DNA from 3 places in the Rhodococcus olei genome. Region 2 is predicted to be linked to each of the others. Evidence: riboswitches for the same ligand, from Rfam matches in the RefSeq annotation. Region 2 holds a riboswitch; each other region holds the start of a gene.
What was found. Region 2 has a riboswitch for S-adenosylmethionine ahead of ABD951_RS10770 (bifunctional o-acetylhomoserine/o-acetylserine sulfhydrylase). Riboswitches for the same ligand answer to the same signal wherever they lie in the genome.
Positions count from the first base shown of each region.

Region 1: it holds a riboswitch for S-adenosylmethionine, as region 2 does, so the genes downstream of both, ABD951_RS23755 (hypothetical protein) here and ABD951_RS10770 (bifunctional o-acetylhomoserine/o-acetylserine sulfhydrylase) in region 2, are expected to answer to the same signal.
Region 3: it holds a riboswitch for S-adenosylmethionine, as region 2 does, so the genes downstream of both, ABD951_RS27505 (aminotransferase class V-fold PLP-dependent enzyme) here and ABD951_RS10770 (bifunctional o-acetylhomoserine/o-acetylserine sulfhydrylase) in region 2, are expected to answer to the same signal.

Region 1 is NZ_BAABFB010000070.1:59,287-66,818, forward strand. It holds gene ABD951_RS23730 (L,D-transpeptidase family protein) at 1-612, opposite strand, end outside; gene ABD951_RS23735 (limonene-1,2-epoxide hydrolase family protein) at 704-1,159, shown strand; gene phoH2 (RNA 5'-3' helicase PhoH2) at 1,222-2,532, opposite strand; gene glyA (serine hydroxymethyltransferase) at 2,852-4,165, opposite strand; gene ABD951_RS23750 (nuclear transport factor 2 family protein) at 4,362-4,820, shown strand; gene ABD951_RS23755 (hypothetical protein) at 4,806-5,168, opposite strand; SAM riboswitch class IV at 5,208-5,317, opposite strand; gene ABD951_RS23760 (DUF885 domain-containing protein) at 5,347-6,576, opposite strand; gene coaA (type I pantothenate kinase) at 6,668-7,532, shown strand, end outside.
Region 2 is NZ_BAABFB010000030.1:260,770-268,301, reverse strand. It holds gene ABD951_RS10775 (nSTAND1 domain-containing NTPase) at 1-2,529, opposite strand, end outside; SAM riboswitch class IV at 2,749-2,862, shown strand; gene ABD951_RS10770 (bifunctional o-acetylhomoserine/o-acetylserine sulfhydrylase) at 2,997-4,301, shown strand; gene metX (homoserine O-acetyltransferase MetX) at 4,298-5,458, shown strand; partial or broken gene ABD951_RS10760 (homoserine O-acetyltransferase MetX) at 5,892-6,196, shown strand; gene ABD951_RS10755 (DUF3017 domain-containing protein) at 6,219-6,524, opposite strand; gene ABD951_RS10750 (bifunctional methylenetetrahydrofolate dehydrogenase/methenyltetrahydrofolate cyclohydrolase) at 6,530-7,390, opposite strand; gene ABD951_RS10745 (GNAT family N-acetyltransferase) at 7,422-7,532, shown strand, end outside.
Region 3 is NZ_BAABFB010000075.1:601,465-608,996, forward strand. It holds gene ABD951_RS27480 (crotonase/enoyl-CoA hydratase family protein) at 1-299, opposite strand, end outside; gene ABD951_RS27485 (TetR/AcrR family transcriptional regulator) at 349-945, opposite strand; gene ABD951_RS27490 (hypothetical protein) at 1,091-2,158, shown strand; gene ABD951_RS27495 (YbaK/EbsC family protein) at 2,234-2,707, shown strand; gene ABD951_RS27500 (hypothetical protein) at 2,756-3,358, opposite strand; gene ABD951_RS28765 (putative leader peptide) at 3,408-3,500, opposite strand; gene ABD951_RS27505 (aminotransferase class V-fold PLP-dependent enzyme) at 3,511-4,785, opposite strand; SAM riboswitch class IV at 4,836-4,952, opposite strand; gene ABD951_RS27510 (acyl-CoA thioesterase) at 5,252-6,112, opposite strand; gene ABD951_RS27515 (L,D-transpeptidase) at 6,553-7,532, shown strand, end outside.

The sequences.
Region 1 (7,532 bases), on a different contig from region 2:
GATCAACCAGACCAGCGCGGCCTCGTGGACCGCGACGCAGCCCTCGGTGGGCTCGCCGTTCGCGACGTGCAGGAAGAACGCGCCCCCGTCGCCGGGGACCCGCTCCTTGTTGACACCCATCACGACGGCGTACCGGTAGGCCGGGATCTGCAGCTGCTCCGCGGCATCCTCGTCGAACGCGCAGCTTCCCGGGGCGCACACCTGATGGGTGTTGTACGTCGGGCTCTGCGGGTCGCCGTCCCACCAGTCGTCGGGGCCGACGGTGCGGTACGGCAGGCCCCCGCCCGGGTTCGGGGCGGTGCCGAAGGCCTCGTCGAGGCTGTAGACGCCGGTCGGGGTGGCCGGGATCCCGTCGTGCGCCCGCGGCGCGAATCCGGCGGATCCCACGGTCGCCGGGAGTGTCGGCGAGATGCGGTGCCAGCCGACCGGAGACCGCTGCCAGGCCTCCAGCGCGGCGCCCGCTCCCCCGGTCCCGTTGACCGCGATCACCTGCGTCGCCCCGCCGACCCGGTCGGCGAACCAGGGCCCCTGTGCGGTCGCGAACGGCGCGGAGAACATCGCGACCAGCGTCGCGACGACCGTGGAGAATATGACGTACATCACAGTGCGCACACCACATCCTGACCGGTCGGTAGCCAGCGGTCAAACGCTGGCGGACGGTAGCGTCGTCCGGCGACCCGACCCTGCGACCCCGGAGAAGCCCATGGACACGCCGCCCCTCGACGCCGCCACCGACTCGGTCACGGTGGTCGAGTCCTTCCTCACCGCCCTCGCCCGCGGCGACGTCGACTCGGCGCTGGAGATGATCACCGACGACGTCGAGTGGGTCAACGTCGGGTTGCCGACCCTGCGCGGCGCCCGACTGGTCGGGCGATCCCTGCGGGCGATGAACAGTCCGTGGCTCCGATTCGACGCGATCCTGCACCACATCGCCGCGGCCGACGGCGCGGTGCTCACCGAGCGCACCGACCTGGTGACGGTCGGGCCGCTCGGCATCGAGTTCTGGGTGTGCGGCACGTTCGAGCTGCGGGACGGCAAGATCGCGGTCTGGCGTGACTACTTCAGCCTCCGAGATCTGGTGCGCGGCACCGTGGTCGGACTCGTCCGGCTCGCTCTCGGCCGGCGTGGCGGGCGGTCCACCGGCTATCTCGGGCACTGACACGACGGTGGTGCAGACCCCGACGGCCACCCGTCCCGGTCTGCACCACCGCGGCACGACGCCTACGCGCCGGGGCCGAACTCCTCGAGCATCTCGGTGACCAGCGCCGCGATCGGGGACCGCTCGCTGCGGGTGAGGGTGATGTGCGCGAAAAGCGGATGGCCCTTGAGCTTTTCGATCACCGCCGCGACACCGTCGTGCCGACCGACCCGCAGGTTGTCACGCTGCGCGACGTCGTGGGTGAGCACGACCCGCGACCCGCTGCCGAGCCGGGACAGCACGGTGAGCAGCACGTTGCGTTCGAGGGACTGCGCCTCGTCCACGATCACGAACGAGTCGTGCAACGAACGACCTCGAATGTGGGTGAGCGGCAACACCTCCAGCATCCCGCGACCGATGACCTCGTCCATCACCTCGGGGCTCGCGAGACCGTCGAGGGTGTCGAAGACGGCCTGCGCCCACGGCCCCATCTTCTCGCTCTCGCTGCCCGGCAGGTAACCGAGTTCCTGCCCACCGACCGCGTACAGCGGCCGGAACACCACGACCTTGCGGTGGGTGCGGCGTTCGAGCACCGCCTCGAGCCCGGCGGTCAGCGCCAACGCGGACTTACCGGTACCGGCCTTGCCGCCGAGCGAGACGATGCCGACGCTCTCGTCGAGCAGCAGGTCCAGGGCGATGCGCTGCTCGGCGGAGCGGCCGTGCAACCCGAACGCTTCACGCTCCCCCCGCACCAACTGCACCCGCTTGTCCGGGGTGACCCGGCCCAGCGCGCTGGATCGGCTGCCGAGGAGACGGATCCCGGTGTGACACGGCAGTTCCCGCGCCTCCTCGAGGTCGACGACACCTTCGGCGAAGAGTTCGTCGATCCGTTCGGACGCGACGTCGAGTTCCGCCATACCGTTCCACCCCGACGGCACGACGTCCTGGGCGTGGTACTCGTCGGCAGGCAGACCGACGGCGCCGGCCTTGACGCGCAACGGGATGTCCTTGCTGACCAGCACCACGTCGCGCCCCTCGGCGGCGAGGTTCAGTGCGCAGGCCAGGATCCGGGCGTCGTTGGTGTCGGTGCGGAATCCCACCGGGAGCACGGTCGGGTCGGTGTGGTTCAACTCGACCTGCAGGGTGCCGTTGTCGGATCCGATCGGAACCGGTTGGTCCAGCCGCCCGTGCTCGAGTCTGAGGTCGTCGAGCATCCGAAGCGCCTCGCGCGCAAACCATCCCAGCTCGTGATGGTGGCGCTTGCCCTCCAGCTCGCTGATCACCACCAGCGGCAGTACCACGTCGTGCTCGGCGAACCGGGTGACGGCCCACGGGTCCGAGAGCAGGACGGAGGTGTCGAGGACGTAGGTGCGGACGGAGCGGTTTGCGTTCACGGTGGCTCCTACACCCGCGTGGCACCCACGCGAGCGGTGGTTCGCTGGGCCGTTCGGTCCGCGCGAGGCCGCTGCCCCGCAGGGACCGGGCGCCGGTCCCTTCGCTCTGAGCTCGTCAGTCACGATTCGAACCTCCCGGACGGGCGACTCCCCTGTCACCCGTTGCCTTGACGCTACGACTCGGGTCCGACACTCCGCGCGATCGACACGGTGAACGTTGCGTAAACCCCACCCCGTCCGGCGCGACGGCTCCGTGACCTCCGTGTCGACGACGAACGGCCCGCAACCCCAAGGGGTGCGGGCCGTTCGGGCGTCGGAACTAGATGTTCTTGGAGAGCAGACCCCAGTCCTCGAGACCGTCGTAGAGCGGGAAGTCGAGGGCCAGCTTGGACACCCGGGCGCGCAGGGCCGGGACGTCGGCACCGTGCCCCTGGGCCAGTGCGGTGGCGATGATGTCGGAGACCTCCGCGAACTCGGCGTCACCGAACCCGCGGGTGGCCAGGGCGGGGGTGCCGATGCGCAGGCCGGACGGGTTCATCGGCGGGCGCGGGTCGAACGGGACGGCGTTGCGGTTGACCGTGATGCCGATCTCGTGCAGCAGGTCCTCGCCCTGCTGCCCGTCGAGCTCGGAGTTGCGCAGGTCCACGAGCACCAGGTGCACGTCGGTGCCGCCGGTGAGCACGGAGATGCCGTTGCCCGCGACGTCGGAGCCGGACAGGCGATCGGCGAGGATCTTCGCGCCGGCGAGGGTGCGCTCCTGCCGGTTCTTGAACTCCTCGGTGCCTGCGATCTTCATCGCGACGGCCTTCGCGGCGATCGCGTGCATCAGCGGTCCGCCCTGCTGTCCCGGGAACACCGCGGAGTTGAGCTTCTTCGCCCACTCCTGCTTGGCCAGGATCATGCCGGAGCGGGGGCCGCCGAGGGTCTTGTGGACGGTGGTGGAGACGACGTCGGCGTGCGGCACCGGCGAGGGGTGCAGTCCGGCGGCGACCAGGCCGGCGAAGTGCGCCATGTCGACCCACAGCTTCGCGTCGATCTCGTCGGCGATCGACCGGAACGCGGCGAAGTCGAGGTGCCGCGGGTACGCGGACCAGCCGGCGATCAGGACCTGGGGGCGCTCGGCGAGCGCGATCTCGCGGACCTTGTCCATGTCGACGACGTGGGTGTCCTCGCGGACGCCGTACGACGCGACCTGGTACAGCTTGCCGGAGAAGTTCAGCTTCATGCCGTGCGTGAGGTGCCCGCCGTGCGCGAGGTCCATGCCGAGCAGCTTCTCGCCCGGGCTCATCAGTGCCATCAGCACCGCGGCGTTGGCCTGCGCACCGGCGTGCGGCTGCACGTTCGCGAACTCGGCGCCGAAGACCGCCTTGGCCCGCTCGCGGGCGAGGTTCTCGACGACGTCGACGTGCTCGCACCCGCCGTAGTAGCGGCGGCCCGGGTAGCCCTCGGCGTACTTGTTGGTCAGCACGCTGCCCTGGGCCTGGAGGACGGCCCGCGGCACGAAGTTCTCGGAGGCGATCATCTCCAGGGTGTCGCGCTGACGGGCCAGCTCGCCGTTCATCGCCGCGGCGACCTCGGGGTCGAGTTCGGCGAGCGAAGCGTTGTTCACGTCGGTGCGGGGCACAGCGGTCATCAGAGGGATCTCCAAGCGGAAGGCCGGGCAGGGGCAGCCCTCATTCTAAGGCCAGGTCACCCGCACCCCACCGGCGGATCCGCGTACGCGGCCCGCATCCGCGTCCCGATCGGCGGGATCGCGGTACCACCCGGCCGCCGCGCTCGGGTTCGCTGTTCCCACCCACCCCTTCCACACCGACCCCAGGGAGCCAGCGATGACACTCGACGACCTGCTCGCCGAACGCGAGATCACCCGCGCGCTGACGCGGATCGCGCGCGCGATGGACGACCGCGACTGGGCCGCCCTCGACGACCTCGTCCTCGCGGACGCGACCGCGGACCTCGGCACCGGGGAGCTGCGGGACCGCGCCGAGTTGGTCACGACGATCCGGGCGTTCCTCGACGAGTGCGGCCCGACGCAGCACCTGCTCGGCAACGTCCTCGTGGACGTCGACGGGGACACCGCCACCAGCCGCGCCTACGTCAGCGACCTGCACGTCGGGAGTGGCGACCGCGCCGACCTCACGTTCCGGACCCTCGGCGACTACCACGACACCTGGGTGCGCCACGGCGACGCCTGGCGGCTGGCCCGGCGCGTCAAACACAACCGCGGACATGTCGGCTCCTTCGCCGCACTCGGACCCGGCCCGGCGGGCTGGTCACCGCGCGACTGACCCCACGCCGCAGGCGGCGGCATCGGCAGGGTCGGCGAGGTTGAACAGGTGACTGCGGCCGGGCCCGGACGGCACCGCGAGCGCGTGCCACCGCGGCCGCCACCGGGCGAAACCCCCGGTGCGCCGCAGCGCCGCCGCCAACCGGCGCGTGTCGTGGTGCCAGCGCACCACCACCTCGTCGGGCCACTCCAGTCGGATCAGGCCGTCGGACTGCACCACGGCGAGGACGTCGACGGAGTCGTCGTCCTCCCCGCTCCGGCGGGCGTGGACGAAGTGCACCTGGTGTCCCGGCCCGTAGCGGGTGCACCGGTCGTCGGCAGCCGGAATGTCGTGGGACGGGTGGGCCATGTGAATCTCCCGAGTTCCTCGGGCCGCCCGGGAACCCCGGGGGCGCTCGTGCCGACACCGGTTGGGGCCAGCCGCTTCGTCACCCGAGCCACCCGCGAGCGTGGGGTTGGCGGCCGTCCAGTCGGGGCTTGGCGACGGCACTCGTGAAGCGGCCCCAGTGTAGTCGACGAAACCCGGGTCAGCGCAATGCGGACGGGATCAGCGGTTCGTCGAGCAGCCGCCGGAACAGCTCCGAGCGCTCGTCCGCGTCGCCGGCGCGGTCGAGCCAGGATCCGAGCAGCCGGTAGCCCTCCACGTAGGTCGAGGTGTACGCCCGCCACAGCGACGACGACAGGAACCGCAGCGACTGCCGCGCCCGCTCCGGGGAGGCGAGCGTCCAGGTCTGCAGGAATTCCGCGACCTCGTCGTGCGAGCGCCCCCGGTCGTGCAGCAGCAGTGCCGCGTCCTGCCGCACCCCGAGCAGCTTCGCGGACGCGTTCGACAGCGCCTCCGCCCGCTCGCCGTCGAACCGCAGCCCGAGGTCGGCGTAGATCTCCTGCGCCCACTTCCCCCAGCCCTGCCCTCGGGTCGCTCCGCCGGCTCCGCTCCCGTGCCCGACGATCGCACCCAGCGCAAGGTCCGCGAGCCCCTCCGCCATCAGGCACTGCGGGGTGTTGACCAGGAAGAGGGTGTGCTCGATCTGGCCGGCGTCGACCAGGCCGGCTTCCTTGCGGCAGTGCTCGGTGTGGTGTCCCGGGTACGCCTCGTGCGCGATCAGATGTGGCAGATTCGCCATGTGCTGCTTGAGGTCCGAGTTGATCGCGACCTTCGACCGGTAGTCGCCGAGGTAGTAGTTGAAGCCCGACCACGGCTTGTCGCCGACGACCTCGTATTCGACGCGCTCGGTCTCGGGCAGCGGGTAGCGGGCCCGCACCAGGTCGCGCAGGGCCGACGAGAACGCCTCGACGCACTCCGCGAGCCGCTCCGGCGGGATCTCGTCGGCCGCCCGGTGCGCCTGCAGCCGCTCGGCCAGCGGGCGGCTTCCGTCGCCGGCGAGCACCTCGTCCATGGCGCGGTGCGCGTCCCGGTAGTCGTCGACGCTGCCGGGTTCGATGCGGACGTCGAAGTACGCGTGGACCTCGTCGACGAATCCGATCTCCTCGCCGGCGAATTTGCGCGCCGAACACTCCAACGCCCGCAGGTGCACGCCCAGGAATTCGGCTCGCGCGGCAGGCAGGTCGACGTTCGGCAGTTCGGCCCGCAGCCGGGCGGCCCGGCGAGCCAGGTCCCGGGGCTGCGGCGCCGGGGCGTCCGCCACCTGACGACGCAGGTCCGGGTCGCCGGTGAACGCGTCGACGAATCCCTCCTCGACGCGATCGAAACCGAGCCCGAGCAGCAGATACTCGCGTACGAAGGTGGCAGCGTCCATACCGGTGAACACTAGTGCCCGGACCCGCCGCAGCGCCCGGGCGTGGGGGCGCGCACAATTCCCCTATGCAGATCGAGTCCGGGACGCGCGCATGGCGAGGGTGAGCGAGACCAGCCCATACGTCGAATTCGACCGGAAGCAGTGGCGGACACTGCGCAAGTCGACACCGCTCGTGCTGACCGAGGAAGAGCTGCAGGGCATGCGCGGCCTCGGTGAGCAGATCGACCTGGACGAGGTCGCGGAGGTGTACCTGCCGCTCTCACGTCTGATCCACCTGCAGGTCGCCGCCCGGCAGCGGTTGTTCGCCGCGACGGCGACGTTCCTCGGCGACAAGCACCCGGACCGCCAGGTGCCGTTCGTGATCGGTGTGGCCGGGTCGGTCGCGGTGGGCAAGTCCACGACGGCCCGCGTCCTGCAGGCGCTGCTGGCCCGATGGGACCATCACCCCCGGGTCGACCTGGTGACCACCGACGGGTTCCTGTACCCGACGGCGGAACTGACCCGGCGCGGCATCATGCATCGCAAGGGCTTCCCCGAGAGCTACGACCGCCGCAAGCTGCTCCGCTTCGTGACCGAGGTCAAGTCGGGCGCGGAAGAGGTTGCGGCGCCCGTGTATTCACACCGCTCGTACGACATCGTGCCGGGCCAGTACCACCTGATCCGCCAGCCCGACATCCTGATCATCGAGGGCCTGAACGTCCTGCAGACCGGTCCCCGGTTGATGGTGTCGGACCTGTTCGACTTCTCGATCTACGTGGACGCCCGGATCGAGGACATCGAACGCTGGTACATCAAGCGGTTCCTGACGCTGCGCAAGACGGCGTTCGCAGATCCGGCCGCGCACTTCCACCACTACGCGAACCTGTCCGACGAGCACGCGACGATCGCGGCCGAGGACATCTGGAACTCGATCAACCGGCCGAACCTGGTGGAGAACATCCTGCCGACGCGGCCCC
Region 2 (7,532 bases):
GCTACCCGAGACGATCCGGCGACCGTCGGGACTGAAGGCGACGCCTGCCACCGTGTCCGCGTGGCCCTTCATCGGGTCACCGATCGGCTGACCGGTCTGCGCGTCCCACAGTTGCACGCTGTTGTTCCAGCTGGCGGAGGCGATGCGGCGGCCGTCCGGGCTGACCGCAACTCCCATCACCTGGTCTGGGGTGTCGATGATCCTGACCAGGTCGCGTTCGGCGAGGGCCGCCTGCATGAGTCCGTACTTCGTGTTGTCACCGGGGTCGACCGCATTGGCCGTGAGGACACGCTGAATGGCTGTCGCGTCGTTGGTGCCCGGGTTCAGACCGTCGAATTCGACACCGGCGTTCGCCATCATCGCCAGTGCGGCCTGCTCGCGGGCGCGGGTGTCGGCCTCCCCCTCCGCGATCTTCGCCCGCACCCATCCGGCAGCGGCGACCACCGCGACCACCGTCGTGACGGCCAGCACGGCCCGCAGCGCCCGGGTCCTCTTGTGTAGCGCGACGGCGTGCGCCTGCGCCTTCTCCCTGGCCTCCGTCTCGGCGGCCGCGAGGGCCTCGGCGGCCTGCTGCCGGTCGCGGGCGGCCTCCAATTCCGCTTCCCTGCGCCGTTTCTCGTCCGCCAGCCGGGCGTCCTCGCGCTGCCTCGACGCGAGGAGGAACTCGCGGGTCGAGCTCAGTCGGTCCCGGAAACCCGGTTTGGCGGCAAGGGTCTCGGCGCCACCGAGCCGATCCCCACCGAGCAGCCAGGACTCACCCCGGTCGCTCTTCGCCCAGGCGGCCGCGGTCCGCTCCAGATCGTCGGCCGCCCTGAGGTCGGTCGCTTCGGCGCGGAGCCACCCGGCCAGTTCGGTCCATTGCCGCAGCAGCGACTCGAGGGCCACCTCGACCACGACCTCGCCGTTGCGTTCGCCCTTGACCAGCAGTCGTCGGCCCACGAACGCGTCGATCAGCGCGCGACCGTCCGCGGGCAGGTCCGACCAGCGGGCGACGCGCCGCAGGGGCTGGTCGTTGTCCGGACTGACGGTCGCCAGCCACGGAATGAACGCCGCCTTCAGCCGCTCCAGCTGCCACCCACGCTCGGCGGGGTCGTCGGAGAGCAGCGCGTCGATCTCGGTCTGCACGACCTGGCGCATCCCGCCCATCGCCTCGTACTCCGCCACGGTGAGGTCGCCGTCTCCCCCGTAGTCGCGGTACAGCCGCGACAGGGTCAGCGCCAGCAGTGGCAGGGTGTCCGCGCCGCGCGTGGACTCGTCGAGCAGTCGGTCGATCAACTCCGGTTCGATGGTGAGCGGCCGGCCCGCCTCGGTCGCCCGCACCGCGGGCCCGGCGACGACCTCCTTGAACTGGGTCGGGGGCATGGGTTTGAGGTCGTCGAAGACGACGGACCCGACCGCCGCCAGTTCGGGAGCCGTCTGCAACGGCTCGTAGCGGTCCGATCGAATGGCGAACACCGAGACGATCGGCAGCGCCGACCCGCTGTCGCCGTCCAGCAGGCGCGCGAGCAGGGCGAGGAACTGCGTCGCCTCGGGCCCTGCTTCCGCCCCGAACAACTCCTCGGCCTGATCGACGGGCAGCACGAGCGTCGGCGGCGGCATCCCGACCGGAACGTCCACCACCCGGCCGAGCGCCGCGTCCTGTGCCTCGCGCAGCCACACCGCGAGCCGCTCGGTGTCGTCGGGGCAGGCCGCCTTGATCTCCCCCAACGTCGGCCGGGTCAGGCCGAGCCGGGCGCGCACCGCGTGGACCGCATCCGCGAATCCGCCGTCACCGGTCAGCGGTCGCCGGCCCGGCCGCACCACGTCGAGCGGCAGGAAGTGCCGGTCGTCCCGAGCGAGTCGGGGCAGCAGACCGGCGCGCAGGAACGAGGACTTCCCCGCCCCGGACGGTCCGAGGATCACGAAGAGTTTCTCGGCGCCCGGGGCACACATGCCGCGGAGCGCTCCGAGACTCCGGACGAGTTGCGCGTCCCGACCGAAATACACGGCCGCGTCGCCCGCGTCGAGCGGCTCCCACCCGCGATAGGGCGCCCGGTCCGGATCGCCCGGCGGCGGCCACGGGAAGCCCTCCGCGCCGACCCCGGACCGCCGCAGCCCGTCGTAGAGCCGCTCCAGCCCCTCGGTGAGGAACACCACCGGAGCCTCGTCCCCGGAGACCACGATCTCGGTGGTCGGCCCGTCACCGAACAGATCGCAGCGCTGCCACTCCGCGGTGATCTCGCGGCCGACACTCGGCTCCAGACGCGCCGGGAAGATCGGCTTGTTCAGGTTCTCGGCGGTGCGGTACTCCGCCTGGCATTCGCGGGAGCCGTCCCAGTTCCGGGACAGCAGGCAGATCACCGCCTCGCAGCGCGCGTTGGCCCGCTGGAGGGCCTCCTTCCAGCGAACGCCGACCGGGATTCCGGTGTGGCGGTCGAGGTCCAGGAAGATCTCGTCCGCGAGGCCGGGATCCCGCTCGGTCAACCACAGTCCGAGCGCGATCGCCTGGCGGTTGTCCCGGCTGGAGTGACTGAGGAATATGCGCGACATTGGGATCATCACCACTCGACGCCTCGTTGAAGGCCCGCTCTGCGTCCACAGTGCTGTCCCGACGTCGCCGCGTCACGAGTAGTCGACTACCCGGAAATCCGTGCCGGCCCGTCGACGCGGCGAGCTCCCGGTCCGGTCGAGGCACCGATCGCCGAGATTCTGCCCGCGTGAGCCAACCCGCTGCGGACGATGTGACCGGTACCGCTAAGATCGCGGGCAGGTCATGAGTGCCAGCGCCAAGCCCCGGCTCGCTGGTCGGCAACCCTCCATCCGCGGTGGGGTGCCCCGGGTGATGACCTGGTTCTCCGGGAAATCGGAGGACAAGCGCGGGTCCGCTGGGACGGACCCACCGACCGGGCCACGACCCAACGGAGGTTTCACCATGTGTTGTTGTCGCAGATAGGCCTCAGCCGTCCAGGGCGCCGTCGCGCCCGCATCTCCCACATCCTCTGGAGTAGAGACAACCCATGAGCGAGAGCATCGCCGACCCGTCGGCCAACTGGAGCTTCGAGACCAAGCAGATCCATGCCGGACAGACCTCGGACGCCACCACCAAGGCCCGGGCCCTGCCGATCTACCAGACCACCTCGTACACGTTCGACAACACCGACCACGCGGCCGCGCTGTTCGGGCTGGCCGAACCGGGCAACATCTACACCCGGATCATGAACCCGACGCAGGACGCGGTCGAGCAGCGGATCGCCGCGCTCGAGGGCGGCGTCGCGGCGCTGCTGCTCTCCTCGGGCCAGGCCGCGTCGACGTTCGCGCTGCTCAACGTCGCCGGCTCCGGAGACCACGTGGTGTCCAGCCCGAGCCTGTACGGCGGCACGTACAACCTCTTCCACTACACGCTCGCCAAGCTCGGCGTCGAGGTCACCTTCGTCGAGGATCCCGACGATCTCGAGCAGTGGCGCGCCGCGATCCGCCCCAACACCGTCGCGTTCTACGGCGAGTCGATCGCGAACCCGCGCAACGACGTCCTCGACATCCCGGGCATCTCCGCGGTCGGCCACGCGGCAGGCATCCCGCTGATCGTCGACAACACCGTCGCCACCCCGTACCTGCTGCGGCCGCTCGAGCACGGCGCCGACATCGTGGTGCACTCGGCGACGAAGTACCTCGGCGGCCACGGCACCGCGATCGCCGGCGTCATCGTCGACGGCGGCACCTTCGACTGGTCGCAGGGCCGGCACCCCGGTTTCACCACCCCGGACCCCAGCTACCACGGTGCGGTGTTCGCGGACCTGGGCGCACCGGCGTACGCGCTCAAGGCCCGGGTGCAGCTGCTGCGCGACCTCGGGTCGGCGGTGTCCCCGTTCAACGCGTTCCTGATCAGCCAGGGCATCGAGACGCTGAGCCTGCGGATCGAGCGGCACGTGCAGAACGCGCAGCGGGTCGCGGAGTTCCTCGAGGGCCGCGACGAGGTCGTCTCGGTCGCGTACGCGGGGCTGCCCAGCTCGCCCTGGTACGAGCGGGCGCAGAAGCTGGCCCCGAACGGGGCCGGCGCGATCGTCGCGTTCGAACTCGCGGGCGGCGCCGAAGCGGGCAAGAAGTTCGTCGACGGCCTCACCCTGCACAGCCATGTCGCTAACATCGGCGACGTGCGCTCGCTCGTGATCCACCCGGCCTCGACCACCCACGCGCAGCTCTCCGCCGAGGAGCAGCTGGCGTCCGGTGTCACTCCCGGCCTGGTTCGCCTGGCCGTCGGCATCGAGGGAATCGACGACATCCTCGCCGACCTCGAGACCGGATTCGCGGCGGCGAAGTCTTGACAGTCGGTTCCGTCTCCGGCGCCCGTCCGGCCGGTCCCCTCGCGGGGTTCCCGTCGCCGGACGGGCGGCTGGCGCACGTCTCGGTCGGCACCCTGACCCTCGAGAGCGGCGCGGTGCTGCCCGACGTCACCCTCGCGGTGCAGGTGTGGGGCGAGCCGAACGCGGCCCGGGACAACGTGGTGCTGGTCGAACACGCGCTGACCGGCGACTCCCACGTGACCGGGCCCGCCGACGCCGACCACCCCTCACCCGGGTGGTGGGACGGCATGGTCGGTCCCGGCGCGCCGATCGACACCGACGAGTGGTGCGTTCTCGCCGCCAACGTGCTCGGCGGCTGCCGCGGCACCACCGGCCCGGCCTCACCCGCGCCGGACGGTGCGCCCTGGGGGTCGCGCTTCCCGTACATCTCGATCCGGGACCAGGTGGCCGCCGAGGTCGCGCTCGCGGATCGTCTCGGCATCGATCGGTTCGCTGCCGTGGTCGGCGGTTCGATGGGCGGGATGCGTGCCCTCGAGTGGATCGTCGGCCACCCGGACCGGATCACCTCCGCACTGGTCCTGGCCGTCGGGGCGCGTGCCACGGCGGACCAGATCGGCACGCAGACCACCCAGATGGCGGCCATCACCACCGACCCGGACTGGCAGGGCGGCGACTACCACGACACCGGGCGGGCCCCGGAGGCAGGTCTGGGCATCGCCCGGCGGATCGCGCACCTGACCTACCGCACGGAGGGCGAGCTCGACTCCCGGTTCGGCAACGCGCCGCAGGACGGCGAGGACCCGCGGGACGGCGGCCGGTACGCGGTGCAGAGCTACCTCGAACACCAGGCGGCGAAGCTGGTCGCCCGCTTCGACCCCGGCACCTACGTCCTGCTGACCGAGGCCATGAACCGGCACGACGTGGGTCGCGGCCGCGGCGGCATCGAGGCGGCGCTGGCGTCGTGCACCGTCCCGACGATCGTCGGTGGCGTCGACTCGGACCGGCTCTACCCGCTGTGGCAGCAGCGGGAGATCGCCACCCACCTCGCCGGCTGCGAGGGCCTGCGGGTGGCGAACTCGAAGGACGGCCACGACGGGTTCCTCACCGAAGCCGCCTGGGTGACCGAGCTCCTCGGGGAGACGATGGCAATGGCCCGCGACGGGCGCCTCTCGTCCTGACGGTCTCCGCTCGCCGGTAACCGCAGTTTCGCCAATGCGTCCATCGCGACGGCGCCCGCTCGCTGGCATCGGCGCCGTGCGCCCGCCTGCGATGGACCCCATGTCGACGCCCCCTGCACCGCTGACCGGTGGGCCACAGCTGGTCGGGCTGCCCTCCGCCACGTCGCCCGGACGGCACGGCGGCGCGGCGGCGGTCTCGCACCCGGCGGACATCGGGCCGATCGGCGCCTTCCCACCGGCCGACGGGACCCTGACCCGGGTCGACATCGGAACACTGCGCCTCGAATGCGGCGGCGACCTCCCGGACGTCACGCTGGCGGTCCAGTGCGGGGGCGAGCCGAGCGCGGCCCGGGACAACATCGTGCTGATCGAGCACGCGTTGACCGGGGATTCCCACGTTGTCGGCCCCGCCGACGCGGAGCATCCCAACCCCGCCGGAACCTACGTGGTTCTCACCGACTCCATCAATAGGCACGACGTGGGACGTGGTCGCGGCGGCGTGGCCGCCGGGCATTGGCGTCCACGCCGGTTCCGGTGATCGTCGGCGGCGTGGACTCCGATCGGCTCTTCCCGCTGCGGCAGCTCGAGGAGCTGGCGACACTGCTGCCCGGGTGCGACGGCCTGCGGACAGTGCACTCCGCGGCCGGGCACGACGGATTCCTCACCGAAGCCGAGTGGGTGACCGGCCTCCTCGGCGAGACGCTGGAGCTTGCCCGCGCACGTCGCCGCGCCGCCTGACAGTCCTCCGGGTCGCGCGCGCCTACCCCGTTCCCAGCGGGTCGATGGACACGGCGAGCCACACGATCGTGCCGCCGACCAGGGTCAGCGCGGTGACGTCGAAGGCCTGACCGCGGACGGCCAGCAACCCGACCTCCTCGGGCCGCAGGCACAGCCGGAACCCGGCGGCGAGCAGCGTCGCGATGCCGAACACGAAGGCACCACGACGCCACCGGTCCGCGAGGACGAATCCGATGCCGACGAGGACGACGGCCGACACCACGAGCAGTGGCAGGTTGCGACGGGCGAACCCGAGCCACCGCCTCGCGGCGCCGGCTGAGGCGGGCACCCCGGTCAGGCCGACTCTGCCGCGAGCTGCTCGGCGCGCTCGACGACGTTGCTGAGCAGGAACGCGCGCGTCAGCGGTCCGACACCACCCGGGTTCGGCGAGATGTATCCGGCGACCTCGCGGACGTTGTCGGCGACGTCGCCGCGCAGGCCGTCCGGGGTGCGGCTGACCCCGACGTCGAGGACCGCGGCGCCCGGCTTGACCATGTCCGCGGTGATGAGGCCGGCGACACCGGCGGCGGCGACGACGATGTCGGCGCGCCGCACCTCGGCGGCCAGGTCCTTGGTGCCGGTGTGGCAGAGCGTGACGGTCGCGTTCTCGCTGCGGCGGGTCAGCAGCAGACCGATCGGGCGGCCGATCGTGACACCGCGGCCGACGACCGTGACACGAGCGCCGTCGATCGGCACGTCGTAGCGGCGCAGCAGGTGCACCACGCCGCGCGGTGTGCACGGCAGCGTCGCCTCCTTGCCGAGGACGAGGCGGCCCAGGTTGACCGGGTGCAGGCCGTCGGCGTCCTTGTCCGGATCGATGCGCTCGAGCGCGGCGTTCTCGTCGAGGTGCTTGGGCAGCGGCAGCTGCACGATGTAGCCGGTGCACTCCGGGTTGGCGTTGAGCTCGTCGATGACGGCCTCGAGCTCGGCCTGGGTGATGTCGGCGGGCAGGTCGCGGCGCAGGGAGTTGATCCCGACCTTCGCGCAGTCCGCGTGCTTGCCCCGCACATAGGACGCGGATCCGGGGTCGTCGCCGACCAGAACGGTGCCCAGTCCGGGGGTGATGCCCTTCGCCTCGAGCGCGTCGACCCGGGCCTTCAGGTCGATGAAGATCTCGTCGCGGGTTGCCTTGCCATCCAGGATCGTCGCAGTCACGGCGCCCATTGTTTCAGGTAAGACTGGAGCCATGGCACACAGTCCTGCCCTCGCACCCGAATTGCACGGTCCGCGCGTGGTGCTGGAGCCGCTGCGACCGGAGCACCGCGCCCGCCTGCGGGAGATCCACCGCGAGCCGGAG
Region 3 (7,532 bases), on a different contig from region 2:
ATGTCCTTGATGTTCCCGTGGAACGTGGTGCGCGGCGCGGCCTGGGCCTTGTCCCCGAGCACCGGCGCCATCATCGGGGCCATCGCCGGGAGGTCCAGACCGAACGAGAAGTTCCTGCCCGCGCCGGCGAGCACGACCGCGCGGACCTCGGGGTCGGCGTCGAGCTCGGTGAACAGCGGCCCCAGTTCGCTCCAGAAGTCGGGGCCCATCGCGTTGCCCTTGCCGGGACCGATCAGCGTCACCCGGGCGACGTGGTCCTTGATTTCGACGGTGAAGGCCTTCCAGGCATCTCGAGTCATTACTCGAGAGTAACCGCACCGTGCGGCGTCCGGCTTCCCCGCGGTCGAGTCAGTCGCGGGCGAAGGCGCCGGCGAAGAACCCGGACACCGCCGTCTGCACGGCCCGCTGGTCGACCTGCTCGGGGTCGACGGCGTGCTCGAGCATCAGCCCCGAGATCAGCGCCATCAGGGCGATCGCGACGGTGCGGGCGTCGACCCGGTCCGCGATGCCCCACTCGGCCGCGCGCTCGGCGACGAGGTCCTCGAGTTGGGCGCGCAGGGCGCGTCGTTCCCGCAGGTACGCCTCGGCGATCCGGGGTTCGCGGGCGGCCTGGACACCGAATTCGAGGACCAGCAGCGCCCAGCCGGGGTCACCGACCAGCCAGCTGCTGATCGTCGCGCCGCTGCGGCCCGCCGCGTCGGTGACGTCGAGGCCGGCGATCTCGCCGAGCACCCGGCCGGCGACCTCGAGGGCGCGTTCGGTGAACAGTTCGGCGAACAGGTCCTGCTTGGACTCGAAGTTGGAGTAGACGGCACCCTTGGTGAAACCGGCCCGGCGGGCGATCTCGGTGAGCCGGGCGGCGACGAAGCCGTGCTCGGCGAACTCCTCGGCCGCGGCGTCGAGGAGACGGCGCCGGACCTCGCCCCGGGACGGACGCGACAGCACGGCCCGATCCTCCTGTGACGCCGGCACCGGACCCGCCGCCGGTGTTGCGTTCGCCTCAGATTCCACGTCGAACCTCCCATCTCCGATACCTACGGTATTCAATACTCTGGGTATCGACAACCGCGCGACAGGGAGAACAACCCGCATGACCATCACCGATGTCGACGCTCCGGCCGCCGACGCGGCCGGGCCCGAGCCGCACCGGTCCACCAGTCCGACCGACCGCTACAGCACGCGTCAGCTCCTGATCGCGGTCACGGTCGGGGTCCTGCTGCTCCAGCTCGGCTTCATCACCAGCTACGTCGCCGCCTTCCACCAGCCCACCCCGCGCGACATCCCGATCGCGGTCGTCGCCGAGCCGGGGCTGCCGGCCGGGGTCGACCAGCAGGTCGTCGACCGGCTGAACGGGATCGACGGTCATCCCGTCTCGGCCCGGGTCGCCGCGAACACCTACGAGGTGCGCACCCTGATCGCGGACCGTCAGGTCATGGGCGGATATGTCGTGGCCGGCTCCGGCCCCGACACGTTGATCACCGCGAGCGCGGCGGGCAGTTCCGCGGCGACCGCACTCGAGGGCACCTTCACGGCGGCCGGTGCGACCACCGGGCGCACGTTCGTGGTTCGCGACGAGAAACCGGTCGGCATGCACGACAACCGCGGCCTGTCCGGGTTCTACCTGTCGATCGGCTGGGTGGTCGGTGGGTACCTGCTGGCCGCCGCGATCGGCTTGGTGATCGGGGCGCCGCGCACGCTGCGCGAGGCCGGGGTGCACACCGCGCTGATGGCCGGTTACGCGGCCGCGTCGGGGTTCCTCGGCGCGCTGATCGCCACGCAGCTGCTCGGCACCTTCACCGGACACCTGCTGCCGTTGTCGCTGCTCGGCGCCGGTGTGGTCTTCGGGACCGGCATGTTCACGATGGGGTTGCGGGCGGCGCTCGGCATCCTCGCCGTCCCGCTCGCGATCCTGCTCTTCGTGGTGCTCGGAAATCCCAGTGCCGGTGGGGCGTTCGGGTCCAACGTGCTGCCCACGTTCTACGCGGCGATCGGCCGGTGGATCACCCCCGGCGCGGGCACCGAGGGCGTGCGCAGCATCGTCTACTTCCACGGCACGGGCGCCGGACAGCCGATCGGCACGCTGCTGCTCTACGCCGCGGTCGGCCTCGCGCTCGTGTTCGGCTGCACCGCCCGCCACCGCGCGCGCCGCGCCGGGTGAGCGGCGCGGCCGGCGGCGCCGAGTGATCGTGGCCGTATGCCGAGCGAACGACGCCGCCCGGTCATATGGTGAGTCATGGCGAGGACACTGCATCCGAACGCGGCGCACGTCGCGAGGACGCTGATCGCGCGGGGCCACCACGGGGTGGTGGTCACGCAGGACCAGCCCACCCACACGGCCGCCGAGGCGGCCGCGGCACTCGGCGTCGAGGTCGGCGCGATCACGAAGTCGCTGGTGTTCCTGCTCGACGACGAACCGGTGCTGCTGTTGGTGTCGGGCGCCCACGAGGTCGACACCGAGCGCACCGGCAAACGCCTCGACGGCACGTTGACGCGGGCGCCCGCGGACGTGGTGCGGGAGGTCACGGGCCAGCCCCTCGGCGGGGTCGCGCCGGTCGGACATCCGACGAACCTGTCGACGTTCGTCGACACCGCGCTGGAGGCGTACCCCGAGCTGTGGGCGGCGGCGGGCCACCCGAACACGGTGTTCCGGACGACGTTCCGCGAGCTGGTGCGGATCACGGCCGGTCTCGAGATCGACGTCGAGTGACCCGGCCGGGCGACGGGGCACCCACCGGAGGTGCCCCGCCCCCGGATGTCAGGAGGCGAGCAGTGCGACCGACAGCCCGAACCGTCCGAGGACCTCGCCGAGCACCGCGGACGGCCGGGTCACGCCGGCGTCGTGCAGCACGGGGAGCACGTCGTCGACGACCCGGTCGAGCACCTTCGGCAGGACCAGCGGCAACAGGGTGGCCCCGTCCGCGACCCCGGCCGCGCGGATGTCGGCGAGCAACCCGGCCAGCCCCGCCGCGGTTCCCGTGTACGAGATCGACTCCGGGACACGGGGTTCGGCAAGGCCGGTATCGAGCCGCGCCAGCTCGAGCCGGGCCGCGCGGTGATCGTCGGCGAGCAGCACCTCGACGTCGAGCAGAACGGAGATCGTGTCGGGGTCGCGCCCGTCCCGCGCGGCGCGGGCGCGGGCGGCATCACGCGCGCGCCGCGCCTGACCGAGATCGGTGGCGCGGGTCCGGACCACCGAGCCCGGGGCGTCGAGGTCGAGCGCGGGGCCGGTGAGCTGGACCCAGTAGTCGCTGAGCCCGGGCGGGACGCGGAAATCGGTGTGCGACGCGGCGGCCGGGTGGTGGCCGGCGCCGGAGAGTTCGACGGCCACGTGCAGCGGCCGGGTGCTGATCTGGGACATGACTGTACCTCGGATGTGGTGCGGGTGAACGGGTCTGGTGTGACGTAGGTCAGACCGGACACGCACACGACGCGGTGCGGCAGAGGTCGACGTGCCGACGGGACCAGTGCCCGCCTGCCGCCGCTGCCGTCGCCGAAGTCATGGCATCGATGCTAGCGCGGGTCGCCCGCCGCACGCCCGCGAACGAACTCGGCGACCGCGGCGATCAGCCGGTCGACGTCGGCGCCGCTGCTGCCGAGGCCGAGGCTGGCCCGCACCGCACCCTCGACGTGCCCGAGCCGCGACAGCAGCGGGTGCGCGCAGAACCGGCCGTCACGGACGCCGATCCCGTACCCGTCCGACAGGAACGTCGCGACCTCGCGCGGTTCGGCTCCCGCGACCGTGAAGGTCACGATGCCGACGGAGTCCGGGGAGTCCGGCCAGATGCGCAGCACCTGGACGCCGTCGACGGCGCCGAGGCCCGCGGTGAGCCGGTCGCACAGTTCCCGCTCGTGCTGCTGCGCGGCGACCGCGTCGAACCCGGCGAGCGCCTCGCATGCGGCGGCGATCGCGACGGCACCGAGCACGTTCGGGGTGCCCGCCTCGTGCCGCTGCGGGGCGGCGGCCCACTGCACGGAGTCGATCTCGACGTTCTTGGTGGCGCCGCCGCCGGCGAGGTAGGGCTCGGCGGCGTCGAGCCAGTCGGCGCGACCGACGAGCGCACCCGCACCGAACGGGGCGTACAGCTTGTGACCGGAGAACGCGAGGTAGTCGACGCCGAGTTCGGCGATGTCGACGCGACGGTGCGGCAGCAGCTGGGCGGCGTCGACGAGGATCCGGGCGCCGCACTCGTGCGCGATCCGGGCCAGGCGGGCGATCGGCAGCACCTCGCCGGTGACGTTCGACGCCCCGGTGACGGCGAGCAGTGCGGCCGGACGCGTGCAGAGTTCCGCGACGATCCGCTGGATCGTCTCCTCGACGGTCCCGGCAGACTCGACGACCCGGGCGCCGTTTCGCTTCCACGACAACAGGTTCGCGTGATGCTCGATGTCCAGGACGACGGTCTCGCCGGGCACGCACGACGCGAGCAGGTTCAGCGCGTCGGTGGTGTTGCGGGTGAAGACCACGACGTCGTCGGCGCGGGCACCGACGAAGTCCGCGACCACGTCGCGGGCACCCTCGTACCGTTCGGTGCACACCTGGGAGGCGTAGCCGGCGCCGCGGTGCACGCTGGCGTAGAACGGCAGCAGCGACTGGACCCGCTCCGCGACCGCGGACAGGGCAGGCGCGCTGGCGGCGTAGTCGAAGTTCGCGTAGGTGACGGTCGTTCCGTCGCGCAGCGGCGCGCGCAGGTCGGAACCACACACTGGAGCGAAAGGACCTGTGCTGGAACAGCTCTCAGCGCGGACGTCGACGGAGGCGAGGGTGGTGTCGAGTACAGCGGTCATGGCGTCATCCCTTACGTCAAGGGACCCGTGCGTGAGGAGGTGGTGCATCGAGTCCGCGCTTGCCGTGCCCGGAGTTGGAATCACGGCCAGGTCGTCACCCGGGGCACCCCACCGCGGCGGAGGGTTGCCGGCCAGCAAGCCGGGGCTACACGCTGGCACTCATAACCTGCAGCGAGAATGGCAGACCGGTCGCCGCGATGTCAAACCCACCGGCTCCGCGAGTCCCCGAGCAGGGACCACCCCCTCCCCCGGGTCTCACCGAGACTCTCGCCGGAGCCGCGGCAACCTTGATCTGAATCCGCTGTGCAGCAACATTCTTCACAGATCCGCACCGCTCCGGGAAGATCGCGGCCGGGTCGGCTCCGACGGTCCGCGAACGCGACCGGCCGCTTCTCGAGGAAGGCCGTCACGCCCTCGTGCGCGTCGCTGCCCGCTCCCGGCGCGGCCGTCCCGCGCGACTCGGCGATCAGCCCGCGGCGGCGGGGTCCGGTGCCGCCCCGCGACGTTCGCGCAGCACAACTTCCTGGGTGGTCGTCGCGATCAGCTCGCCCTGCCGACTCCACATCTCGCCGGTGCTCAGTCCTCGCCCGTCACCGGACGCGCGGCTGCTCTGGGTGTAGAGCAGCCACTGGTCGGCACGGCACGGACGGTGGAACCAGATCGCGTGGTCGAGCGAGGTGGTGAACATCGTCGACGGGTCCCGCGCCGCCGCGGGTGAATGAGCGACGGCCGCGGTCCGCGCCAGGGCCATGTCCGACAGGAAGGTGAGGGCGCACGCGTGCGCGCCGGGATCGGCGCCCAGCTGCCCGGCGGCCCGGACCCAGAGGGAGCGCCGGGACTCGCCGGGCACGCCGGACCCGGAGCCGGTGTGAACGGGCCGGAACACGACGCCCCGGCCGACCGCGGAGCGCTCGCCGACGTTCGTCCAGGTCCGATCGGGTCCGGCACCGCGCTCGGCGAGCAGATCGGGCGGGGGCGTGTCCGGCATCGGTGCGTGCCGGGGCGGGCCGTACTCCGGCACCTTGAACGATGCCGTCATCGTGAAGACGGCGTCCGACTGCTGCCAGGCGGTGACCTCGCGCAGGTCGTAGGATTTTCCGTCCCGGAGCCGCCGCACGACGTACCGGACCTCGGCCTCCGGACGGCCCGGGCTCAGGAAGTAGCCGTGCAGCGAGTGCACCGCCCGGCCCTCCCGGACGGTGCGCTGGGCGGCGGCCAGCGCCTGCGCGGCCAGGTGACCACCGTAGGCCCGACCGGGCGAGCCCTCCGCGCACCGGCCCCGGAACTCGTCCGGGCCGACCGTGTCGATGTGCAGTAGTTCGTGCATGTCGTTCCTCACGTGTCGACCAGAGGGTTCGGGATGACCGCCCTGATCACCTCGCCCGGCACTGCCGCGGAACCCGCAGACGTGGCCTCGGACCGTCCGCGACCGCGACCGCCGCGGCGATCGCCACGGACGGCGGGCCATTCGAGCAGGAACTCGTCTGCCACGAAACCGCGTCCGGTCGGCGAAGTCCAATATCGAATGCCGAACAGGGTGATCGGAATTCGCGATCAATGGACCGGCACGCCGGCCCGCCCGGGTGCGATACGCGCGACGCGCGTATCGCACCCGGGCGCGGTCGTGCGCCCGCCCCACCGACCGTCCCGAGGCCGGATGCACCGGGCTGCGGGCCGGTGGCCGAAACATCTGGGCCGGGTGCGCCGATATCCTGGTGGTATCCGACGTGCGGGGCATCGTGTCCGCTCGTATTTCGAGGAGGCATGATGATTGCGCGCCTGCGGCGCTCCCTGGTCGTGAGCTGCGTCCTGGCGACGATGCTGGCGGTGGGAGGGTGCACGATCTCGTCGGGCGGTCGGACCGACGGCAGTGCGGGCCCCGTGTCGACCACCCGGACGTCCGCGGCGGCGATCGGCTTCACCCCGGCCGACACGACGGCGCCGGTGAACCCGCTGAGCCCGATCCGCGTCGACGTCACGCAGGGAACACTGACGTCGGTCACGCTGACCAATCCCGACGGCAAGGTCGTCACCGGCATCACCACGCCCGACCGGACGTCGTGGAAGCCCGGCGAGCCCCTCGGCTACGGCAAGACCTACCACCTGGTCGCGGAGGCGGTCGACGCGCAGGGTCTGACGACGACGAAGGACACCACCTTCACCACCCTCGCGCCGAACAACCAGACCCGGGTGTACCTGAACACCACCGGCGGGCAGTCGATCTCCGACGGCGGAACGTACGGCGTCGGGCTCGTCGTCGTGGCGCACTTCGACGAGGAGATCGGCGACCGCGCCGCCGCCGAGAAGGCGATGACGGTCACCACCACTCCCCCGGTGCAGGGGTCCTGGTACTGGCTCGACGACCAGAACGCGCACTGGCGGCCGCAGCAGTACTACGCGCCCGGCACGACGGTGTCGGTCGACGCGAAGATCTACGGCACCCAACTGGGCAAGGGCCTGTACGGCCAGCAGGACGAGAAGGTCTCGTTCCGGATCGGCGACTCGCACGTCTCGATCGCCGACGACAACACCAAGATGGTCACCGTCTACGAGAACGGCCGGGTGGTGCGGGAGATGCCCACGTCGATGGGCCGTGGAGGCACCGAGACGATCGGCAACACCACGCTCTCGTTCTGGACGCAGCCGGGCACCTACACGGTGATGGACAAGTCGAACCCGGTGATCATGGACTCCTCGACCTACGGTCTGCCGATCAACTCGCGGCTCGGCTACAAGGAGTCGATCAA